Regions from separate parts of the Exiguobacterium sp. JMULE1 genome, predicted to be linked through region 1. Evidence: riboswitches for the same ligand, from Rfam matches in the RefSeq annotation. Region 1 holds a riboswitch; each other region holds the start of a gene.
The links. A riboswitch is a leader RNA that binds a small molecule or an ion and turns the genes downstream of it on or off. The one in region 1 is predicted to bind S-adenosylmethionine.
Positions count from the first base shown of each region.

Region 1 (3,213 bases):
GCGATCGGACCTGTTTTTATGATTAGGAAGAAATTTTTTCTTGCTTCGCAGCTGTCTTCTTCATGCGTGGCAATCCGAAGAAGATGGCGATTGATCCACAAACGAAGAGGAGGAACGGATAGAACAGATACGGAATCAGTTCAGGAGAAGCCGTCTTCGTCAATTCTGCTGCAATCAATAGTTGTGCCCCATACGGAATGATGCCTTGAATACCACAAGAGAAGATATCAAGGATACTCGCTGATTTCTTGCGATCGATTTCATACGTATCGGCGATTTCAGCTGCCAGTGGTCCAGCGACAAGAATCGAGATCGTATTGTTCGCCGTTGCGAGGTTCGTCGCACTAACGAGTGCCGCCATACTGAATTCGGCACCGCGACGCTGTGAAATCTTGCGCGTCAGCGTCTCTTTCAAGTAAGCAATTCCACCGTTGAACGTAATCAAACTGACGAGACCACCCATGAGGAGCGTCAAGATTGAAATCTCTGCCATGCCCATCATTCCTTTTGACATCGAAAGGACGAACCCACTTAAACCGAAGCTATTGTCAATCATACCGATGATGCCAGTGAGCAATGTACCACCGACGAGAACGAGGATGACATTAACACCAAATAGTGCAAGGACGATGACGGCGAGATATGGAATCAATTTGTAGAACTCGAATGCTTTAGCCGTTACCGCATCGCCAGAACCAGAAACGAATGCGAGTAAGATGACCGTCAAGATGGCAGCCGGGAGAACGATCATGAAGTTCGTTCGGAACTTATCACGCATGTTCGTTTTTTGCGTTCGAACGGCAGCGATCGTCGTATCTGAGATGAACGACAAGTTATCGCCGAACATCGAACCCCCAACGACTGATGCTGCTGCGATCGCGACGTTGATGCCTGTTGCTTCATGAATACCGAAAGCGATCGGCGCGAGCGCGGCAATCGTTCCGGTAGATGTCCCCATCGCCATCGAGATGAAGGCAGCGATGACGAACAGACCGCTCATCAGGAGTGACGGAGGTAGGAACGTCAAAGCAGCATTGACGGTCGCATCGATGGCACCGATTGCTTCTGCCGTTCCAGAAAACGTACCGGCTAATAAGAAGATGAAGACCATGATCATGATATCGGGATTTCCGGCACCGGTTGCGATTCGTTCGACCGTTTGATTGATGGATCCTTTCGTTGTGATTGCAGCAAAGATTAAAGCAATCAATGCGGCGATAAGGATCGGAAATTTGTAAAAGTCGTCATAGAAGATCCCGGCTCCGATGAAGAGGACCAGGAATACGACGAGGGGAAGCAGTGCCCATTTGTTAGGCGTGATCGTTTCATTCATTGTTGACACCTCGTTTCTCAAAGGTACAAAAAAAGACCCCTTCGCAAGAAAGAAGGAGGTCTTTATGAAAAAAGACGCTCTTCTTATCTCTCAAGCTTTCGCTTGCTGGATTTGGCACAGTACGAATCAAATCGTCCGCTGCCGAAACATCATTGGGCCAGTCCCTCCGTTTCTCGCGATAAAAAGAAGTCATTCAATTGTTGTAAAACACGTTTCTTACCGTACCGCATTGAGTAACGCGTGTCAACTGTACTTTACTGAAGTGCTTGTTTTAATGTTTGGACGTTTTCTTCCATCAACTTGAAGTACGAGCTGTTTTGTTGCGCTTTCGTGACCGACTCTAGATTATGAATCGTCACGGATTCAGCTCCGATTTCTTTTTGGATGACACGTGCGACCTTCGGTGAGACCGTCTCTTCGAACGCGACGTATTTCAAATCATGCATCCGTGCTTCTTTCACTAAAGTGGCCAGTTGCTTTTGTGACGGTTCATCGGAAGGAGAAATTCCCGCGATCGGCAGTTGTGTGAAACCATATCGTTCTGCGAGGTAACCATAAGCGGCATGCGTAACGAGAAGTTCTTTTTTTGATCCATCAGCGACGGCTTGTTTAAATTGTTCGTCCAATTCATCAGCTTGCTGATCGAACGCTTTTAAGTTTTTCTCGAATGTTGCTTTGTCTTTTGGTACTTCTTTTGATAAAGCAGTTGTAATCGAGTGTGCCATTGCTTTTGCGTTGACAGGGTCGAGCCAGACGTGTGGATCGTATTTTCCGTGGTCATGACCCTCTTCTTCATGCGCATGTTCGTCCGTTGCGTGATCATCGTGCCCTTCTTCTTCGTGAGCATGTTCGTCTTCTGTATGCCCCTCTTCTTCATGTGCATGAAGCGTAGCATCCGATTCTAGCAAGTTGACGTCTTTACTCGTCTCAATGAAGCGGACGTCCGTGCCTTTTAAGCTCTCTTGGATTTTTTTCGAATACGGCTCGAGCGTCGTGCCCGTTAAGAGGAACAAGTCACCCTTAGCAATTTCAGTGAGTTGTTTTGACGTCGGCTCGTAAGAGTGAGGATCTGCTCCAGGTGGGACGATCATCTTGACGTCGACTTGATCACCACCGATTTCGCGGGCAATAGCAGCTGTTGCGAACGTCGATGCATAGACTTCTGTCTGGGTTTTATCTGAAGTCGATGAATCGGTATTCGAACCGCAAGCGGCGAGGACACTTGCACTCGCGAAGGCGATTGTTAAAGCAGGAATAATTTTTTTCATTATATGATACCTCCATTATTAAAACGTAACAATTCCGATTTGGACTTTCTCACTATAGCGGAACGCTGGTGAAGCGTCAAGTAGGAATACCGAGACGTTCGACATCTTTTAAAACGGGGTAAAAGGATAATAAAGTGAAGAAACTGGCACGTCTTTTTGGAGGTGATCAAGTGAAACGTGAAACTGCATGGCTAATGGGGGGAGCTGCATTATTGACGACGGCAGCAGCGGGAGCGAGTATCTGGAACAATTATGGTGCACTACTTCGATGGACCGAACCCGCCTTGCCACTCACAGAAAAACAACTTGCACCGCGGACGCTCACCTACAAACAGGTGGGAGACCGCATCTTACAACTCGATCTCTATTATCCACCAGGAGAAGGACCGTTTCCAGTTGCCATCTATGCACACGGTGGTGCATTCGTTCGTGGAGAGCGCGATGACATGTTCTGCTTTAGTCCAATCGTTGATCGACTACTTGAACTCGGAGTTGCCGTCTGTAGTATTGAGTATCGTTTGTTCGAAGAGGGCAGTTATTTTCCGGATAACCTCGAAGATGTACGGGATGCGTTATGTTTTTTGAATAAGGAAGCAGAGGGTCTTCGAATTC
Region 1 covers NZ_SGWC01000002.1:2,846,613-2,849,825, reverse strand. Annotated here, with positions in the region: gene EXW93_RS15015 (Na+/H+ antiporter NhaC family protein) at 23-1,333, opposite strand; SAM riboswitch class I at 1,414-1,518, opposite strand; gene EXW93_RS15010 (metal ABC transporter solute-binding protein, Zn/Mn family) at 1,588-2,601, opposite strand; gene EXW93_RS15005 (alpha/beta hydrolase) at 2,772-3,213, shown strand, end outside.

Region 2 (3,213 bases), 590 kb from region 1:
GCTCATCGTCACCGATCAATTGACGGCTATCATCGGCTGAAAGGGTGGTCTTACCAGTACCAGATAGACCGAAGAACAAGGCGACGTCGCCTTCGTGTCCGACGTTTGCCGAGCAGTGCATCGAAAGGACGTTTTCTTGTGGCAAGAGGTAGTTCATGACGGAAAAGATCGACTTTTTGATTTCTCCAGCGTATTCCGTTCCACCGATCAAGACGATTCGGTGTTCGAACGACATCGCGATGAACGTCTCGGAGTTCGTTCCGTCAACGGCAGGATCTGCTTTGAAATGTGGCGCGTAGACGACCGTGAACGGTTCGAAGGCAGCCACTTCAGGATACTCGCGTAAAAAGAGTTGTTTGGCAAACAGGTTATGCCAAGCATATTGTGTGAGCACACGGACCGGAAGGGTGAAGTGCGTATCTGCTCCAGCAGCAGCTTCTGTGTAGTAGAGATGATCAGCTTCGTTCATGTAACGAAGAACCTTTTGCAACAATTGTTCAAATTTGTCTCCATCCATTGGTTGGTTGACATGACCCCAATCAATGTGAGACTCGCAGGAAGAATCACGGACGATGAACTTATCTTTTGGTGAACGACCTGTAAATTTCCCCGTTTCTACAGATAATGCGCCGTTCTCAGCAAGGACACCTTCTTCGTTTCGAATCGCATGTTCGACAAGTTCAGCAACAGATAGTTGTTTGAACACATGCTCTTTCTTGAGTAGTTCTTCGATATTCAGGACCGTCATCGGCATCCTGACCCCACCTTTCCCCTACGTTGGTTTTGGCTCACTGTATTTAGTATGACACATTTATTATATATGACATACTAAAGAGAGAGCAATCATTTTCTAGTGCTGATTTCTATTTATCTGGAAACGCTTTCAGCATTAACAGTTTAACATCTCTTTCAAAAAGTTTCGACTAGAATTTGAAACCTTGCTTGACAGAGTAGTTACAACTTTATATCATGTAATTCGTAACGGATACTCTTATTCTGAGCAGGTGGAGGGAACAAGGCCCGAAGAAACCCGGCAACCGTCCTACATTAATTCACATATTAATGAGGGAAAAGGTGCTCTCCTGAAGCGAAGTAAACACTTCGAACGATAAGAGGGTAAAGGAAGAACGCACAACCTTTCCCTGACCATTTTTTGGACTTGGAAAGGTTTTTTTCATTTTACCGTCCCACTCAACTAGGGGAAATGAGTACACCGTCAAATTCTTTTTTGGGAGGGTCATACATGACAAACCTTAATCGCCGACTATTCACGTCGGAGTCAGTCACTGAAGGTCATCCAGATAAAATCTGTGACCAAATTTCGGATTCAATTCTTGATGCAATCCTCGCAGCGGATCCAAACGCGCGTGTTGCGGCAGAAACTTCTGTTACAACAGGTCTCGTTCTCGTTGCAGGTGAGATCACGACATCCACTTACGTCGACATTCCAAAAGTCGTTCGTGAAACGATTCGTGAGATCGGTTATACACGCGCGAAATACGGTTTCGACGCGGACACATGTGCTGTATTGACATCAATCGATGAGCAATCAGCAGACATCGCTCTTGGTGTAGACCAAGCGCTTGAAGCACGTGAAGGTAGCATGTCTGATGCAGAAATCGATGCAATCGGTGCAGGAGACCAAGGTCTCATGTTCGGTTACGCAACGAAAGAAACACCAGAACTCATGCCACTTCCAATCTCGCTTTCACACCGTCTCGCACGCCGTTTGGCAGAAGTGCGTAAAAACGGTCAACTCGACTACCTTCGTCCGGACGGAAAAACACAAGTCACGGTCGAATACAACGAGAACAACGAGCCGGTTCGTGTCGATACGATCGTCATCTCGACACAACACGCGGAAGAAGTTACGCTTGAGCAAATTCAAGCTGACTTGAAAGAACACGTCATCACACCGGTCATCCCGGCTGAATACATCGACGCAGCAACGAAATTCTTCATCAATCCAACTGGTCGTTTCGTCATCGGCGGACCACAAGGAGATGCTGGATTGACGGGTCGTAAGATCATCGTTGATACGTATGGTGGATACGCACGCCATGGCGGTGGAGCATTCTCTGGTAAAGATCCAACAAAAGTCGACCGTTCAGCTGCATACGCAGCACGTTACGTCGCGAAGAACCTCGTTGCTGCAGGTCTTGCAGACAAAGCAGAAGTTCAACTCGCGTACGCAATCGGTGTCGCGCACCCGGTATCAATCGCGGTTGATACATTCGGTACAGGAAAACTTCCTGAAGCACAACTCGTCGAATTGGTTGCTGAAAACTTCGATCTTCGTCCGGCTGGAATCATCAACATGCTTGATCTCCGTCGTCCGATCTATCGTCAAACAGCTGCATACGGTCACTTCGGTCGTACAGATGTTGAGCTTCCATGGGAGCAAACAGATAAAGCAGCAGTTCTTGAAGAACAGGCAAAACGTTTCGCATAATCAAAAAGTCCGAGAACCCTACGCGGGTTTTCGGACTTTTTTGTTTACGTGGAACTTTGCAGGAAACGAATGTTTTTTCTAGAAGAGGGTAAAAGTACATGAGTCGATTCGTATGAATACAAAGGGGGGTTCCGATTATGGAAATACGCGAAGCTATTCCAGCCGATGCAGGACGTATTCATGACATTGCCGTCACATCCTGGTTGGATACGTACGCAGAAATCTATTCCGAGCGCTCGAAAGCGCATTTCGTGCAGGAAGCGTATCCGCAAGAGGAGGTTGTTCGTGCGATTCGGACGGCAGAAGAAGCACGGGGAGAGTATTTTTATGTCGGAATCATCGATGAGGAAATCGTCGGTTTCATTCATGCTGTTGATGTTGAGGGAACGTGGGAAATCATTCGTCTGTACGTCTTACCGAAATATCAGCAAAACGGAATCGGACGACGATTGATCCGTGAACTCGAACGACAAGGAGCCGTCCCACTCGAAGTATACGTGGAGGCACGTAACTATAAAGCGCGTCAGTTCTTGACCTCATTCGGTTTTGAAGAACTCAGTGAGATGACGGAAGAAGTCTTTGGGCAAGTAGAATCTGTCATTCGCCTTCGCCATGTCGCCTCGTGAAATCCGTCTTGGGACGGTTTTGTGTGCGTTTGAAATAAGGTATCGTAAATAGGAAGTATGAAGTGAAGAGGTGAGTTTGTGGTTGAACAACCAACAGGAATCATCGTATTAGTCTATCCGTTACAACTGCGTGCC
Region 2 covers NZ_SGWC01000002.1:2,257,440-2,260,652, reverse strand. Annotated here, with positions in the region: gene pckA (phosphoenolpyruvate carboxykinase (ATP)) at 1-754, opposite strand, end outside; SAM riboswitch class I at 989-1,115, shown strand; gene metK (methionine adenosyltransferase) at 1,244-2,452, shown strand; gene EXW93_RS12070 (GNAT family N-acetyltransferase) at 2,590-3,078, shown strand; gene EXW93_RS12065 (serine aminopeptidase domain-containing protein) at 3,157-3,213, shown strand, end outside.
Region 2: another riboswitch for S-adenosylmethionine. It lies ahead of metK (methionine adenosyltransferase); the one in region 1 lies ahead of EXW93_RS15015 (Na+/H+ antiporter NhaC family protein).

Region 3 (3,213 bases), 2.5 Mb from region 1:
CGCGACGATCGAAGGCAAACAGCCTGGTCCGACGATTGCGGTCCGTGCAGATTTCGATGCTTTACCACTTCAAGAAGAGACGACGCTTGCCTTCCGGTCGATCCATCCCGGTGTCATGCATGCTTGCGGGCATGATGGTCACACGGCGATGGTGATGGCCCTTGCTGCTACACTCTATCCGTTACGCGATCAATTGCAAGGAACGATTCGAATCATCCATCAGCATGGAGAAGAGGTCTTTCCTGGCGGAGCCATCCAAATGATCGAAGCCGGCGTCCTCGAAGATGTCGATGCGATTTTTGCGACACATCTCGAAAATGATTTACCAGTCGGTACGATTGGGTTTCGGGAAGGACATACATTATGTGCAATCGACGAATTCGAAATCATCGTTCATGGTCAAGGTGGACATGCGCAAGCACCGCACAAAACAAAAGATGCGCTCGTCGCTGGAGCGCAGCTCGTCTGTAACTTACAGCATCTCGTCAGTCGACGGGTCGATCCGTTCGAGCCGGCTGTTCTCGCAATCGGATCCTTCCATGCGGGAACGGCACCGAACATCGTCACGGGTGAAGCACGCATCGTCGGTGAAATTCGGACGTTCAATGAGACATTGCGGCATCAGCTCCGGCAAGAAGTCGATCTTGTCGCCAAAACGACATGTGCCGGTATTGGTGCCACCTATTCAATCGACTTCACGACTGGTTACCCGGCGCTCTGGAATCATCCGGACGAGACAAAACTTGTTCAGGAAGCCGCTTCTTTCTTACCGGAAACATCCGTCCGGGCACTCACACCAATGATGGCTGCGGATGACTTCGCGCATTATCTAACACATGTCCCGGGAAGTTATTTCTTTACTGGCTCCGGATATACGGACGGTCGCGTCAACTATCCACAGCATCATCCGCAGTACGAAATCAACGAACAGGCGTTGTTGATTGGTGCGAAGACACTCGGAGCGACGGTTTTACGTGCCTTGAAACCTAAGGATTGACTTTATTTCTGTGTGAATGGTATCATCACAACAATGATAACGAATGACATCAACTTCATATACCCTTATCAAGAGTGGACCGAGAGATCTGGATCGATGACGTCCCAGCAACCTGCGCATAGCAAGGTGCTACGACCAGCAAAGCGAAAGCTTTGGTTGATAAAAAGCGGCGACTCCTTTTGCAACCAAGCGAAGGAGTCGTTTTCGTTTTTCTCGCTGTCAGACATACAATGGGAATTTCCCACGGAGAGGAAGAGACGGATGGAAAAAGCAACATTTGCAGGTGGATGTTTTTGGTGCATGGTGACACCATTTGAAGAATTACCAGGAATCGAGGGAATCGTATCAGGTTACATGGGCGGTCACGTCGACAATCCGACGTATGAGCAAGTCAAAACAGGAACGACGGGACATCTCGAAGTCGTCCAAATCACGTTTGATCCGAGCCTATTCCCGTACGAGCGTCTGCTCGAACTCTACTGGCCACAAACGGATCCGACGGATGCAGAAGGTCAATTCCAAGATCGTGGCACGCAGTACGCACCAGCGATTTTCTATCATACGGATGCGCAGCATGAAGCAGCAATCGCTTCCCGTGACGCCCTTGCTGCAAGCAATCGTTTCAAACAACCAATCGTAACGCGGATCGATGCCGCTTCTGAATTTTATCCGGCGGAAGAGTACCATCAAGACTTCCATAAGAAAAATCCAGAACACTATAAAAAAGATCGTGCTGCTTCTGGTCGCGATGCTTTCATCGAGCAGGAATGGAAAGATACGACGACGGTCTAATCACCTCGAACCACATACAGTAGCTGAGACTGATTTCAAACATCTCGTTCTTCCCCTACTTTCCAGTAGAAAGTGGAGGATGACCGAGATGTCACTGGAGTCAGTCTTTTTGTATGTAAACAAATGATGTCTTCTTTACCAACACCCTCACATAAATTTGTAATCGTTTACAAATGAAGTCTTTTGTTTTACGGTTAATAAAAATTAACCGGTTAAAAAGGAGATTATTGCATGGAACAAAAAGCGATTCACATATTAGAGAGCTATGAACAGTTAAAAGTGATCAGTGATCCGTTACGAACAAAAATCCTCATGTTTCTCGTCGAAAAACCACATACGGTACATCAGTTAGCCCACTTGCTGACGTTATCCCGCGCAAAGATCCTCTATCATGTACGAGAACTTGAAAAGCATGACTTGATTCGCCTCGTCCGGACGGAAGAACAGGGCGGCAATCTATTGAAATACTATCAAGCGATTGCTCGAGGCTACATTCCTGCCGATCATCTACTGAACTTCGTCGAGACGAATGAAGCGACCCGGCAGTCGTATCTCGAAGTATTGGACCGAGCAAAGACACGCGTCCTCACCGCTCCAACTACTGCTTTTTCTCCTGTGTCTTCAAACGTTGAAGACTGGATGAGCTTATCGCTTCAAAAGGAACTGACGATGTCTGAAGCCAATTTTCGGCAATTTTCTACCAAATATCGTGCTCTATTGGACGAGTTCACACAGTCCCCTTCACTAGACGAAGAAGATAAAAAACACTTCTATATCATGACGACTGCCTTTGCAATTGATGAACCACTATTTGAGAATGACGACGTCTAAACCGGAGGTGCCATATGCTGCCTGTTGAAATGGATACGCAACAATCGCTGTTTAAAAATCCATCTTTTTTATTTTTATGGGGGTCCGGTATGTGCTCTGCCCTCTCCCTATCAACCTATCTGTTTGTTGAACAATGGTATGTCATCCATACGCTAAACCAGGCGTCATATCTCGGATTCATCCTCATGGCCACCTTGTTACCCCGTATTTTTCTCATGTTATTCGGTGGCGTCCTATCCGATCGCTATAAACGTTCGACGATCATGCGCATCTCGAGCGCTTTACGGATCAGTTTCATTCTCTGTCTTCTCGCATTACTTCATACCGATCAGCTTACATTGCTGACGATTTTAGTATTCGCCTTGCTATTCGGTAGTGTGGATGCATTCTTTTCGCCGGCGAATGCTTCCTTACTGCCTACACTCGTTCCGAAAGAACAACTCACTAAAGCCAATTCACTGATTCAAACATCTAATCAAATCGCCCTCTTTTCAGGTCCGATTCTTGGTGGAGTCATCCTCAGCCATTCTTCTTACTCGCACGTCTTTCTCGTGATTTTCGGCACACTCTGTCTGACGCTTCTCTTCACGTAT
Region 3 covers NZ_SGWC01000002.1:336,884-340,096, reverse strand. Annotated here, with positions in the region: gene EXW93_RS01990 (M20 metallopeptidase family protein) at 1-997, shown strand, start outside; SAM riboswitch class I at 1,060-1,163, shown strand; gene msrA (peptide-methionine (S)-S-oxide reductase MsrA) at 1,259-1,789, shown strand; gene EXW93_RS01980 (winged helix-turn-helix domain-containing protein) at 2,021-2,620, shown strand; gene EXW93_RS01975 (MFS transporter) at 2,635-3,213, shown strand, end outside.
Region 3: another riboswitch for S-adenosylmethionine. It lies ahead of msrA (peptide-methionine (S)-S-oxide reductase MsrA); the one in region 1 lies ahead of EXW93_RS15015 (Na+/H+ antiporter NhaC family protein).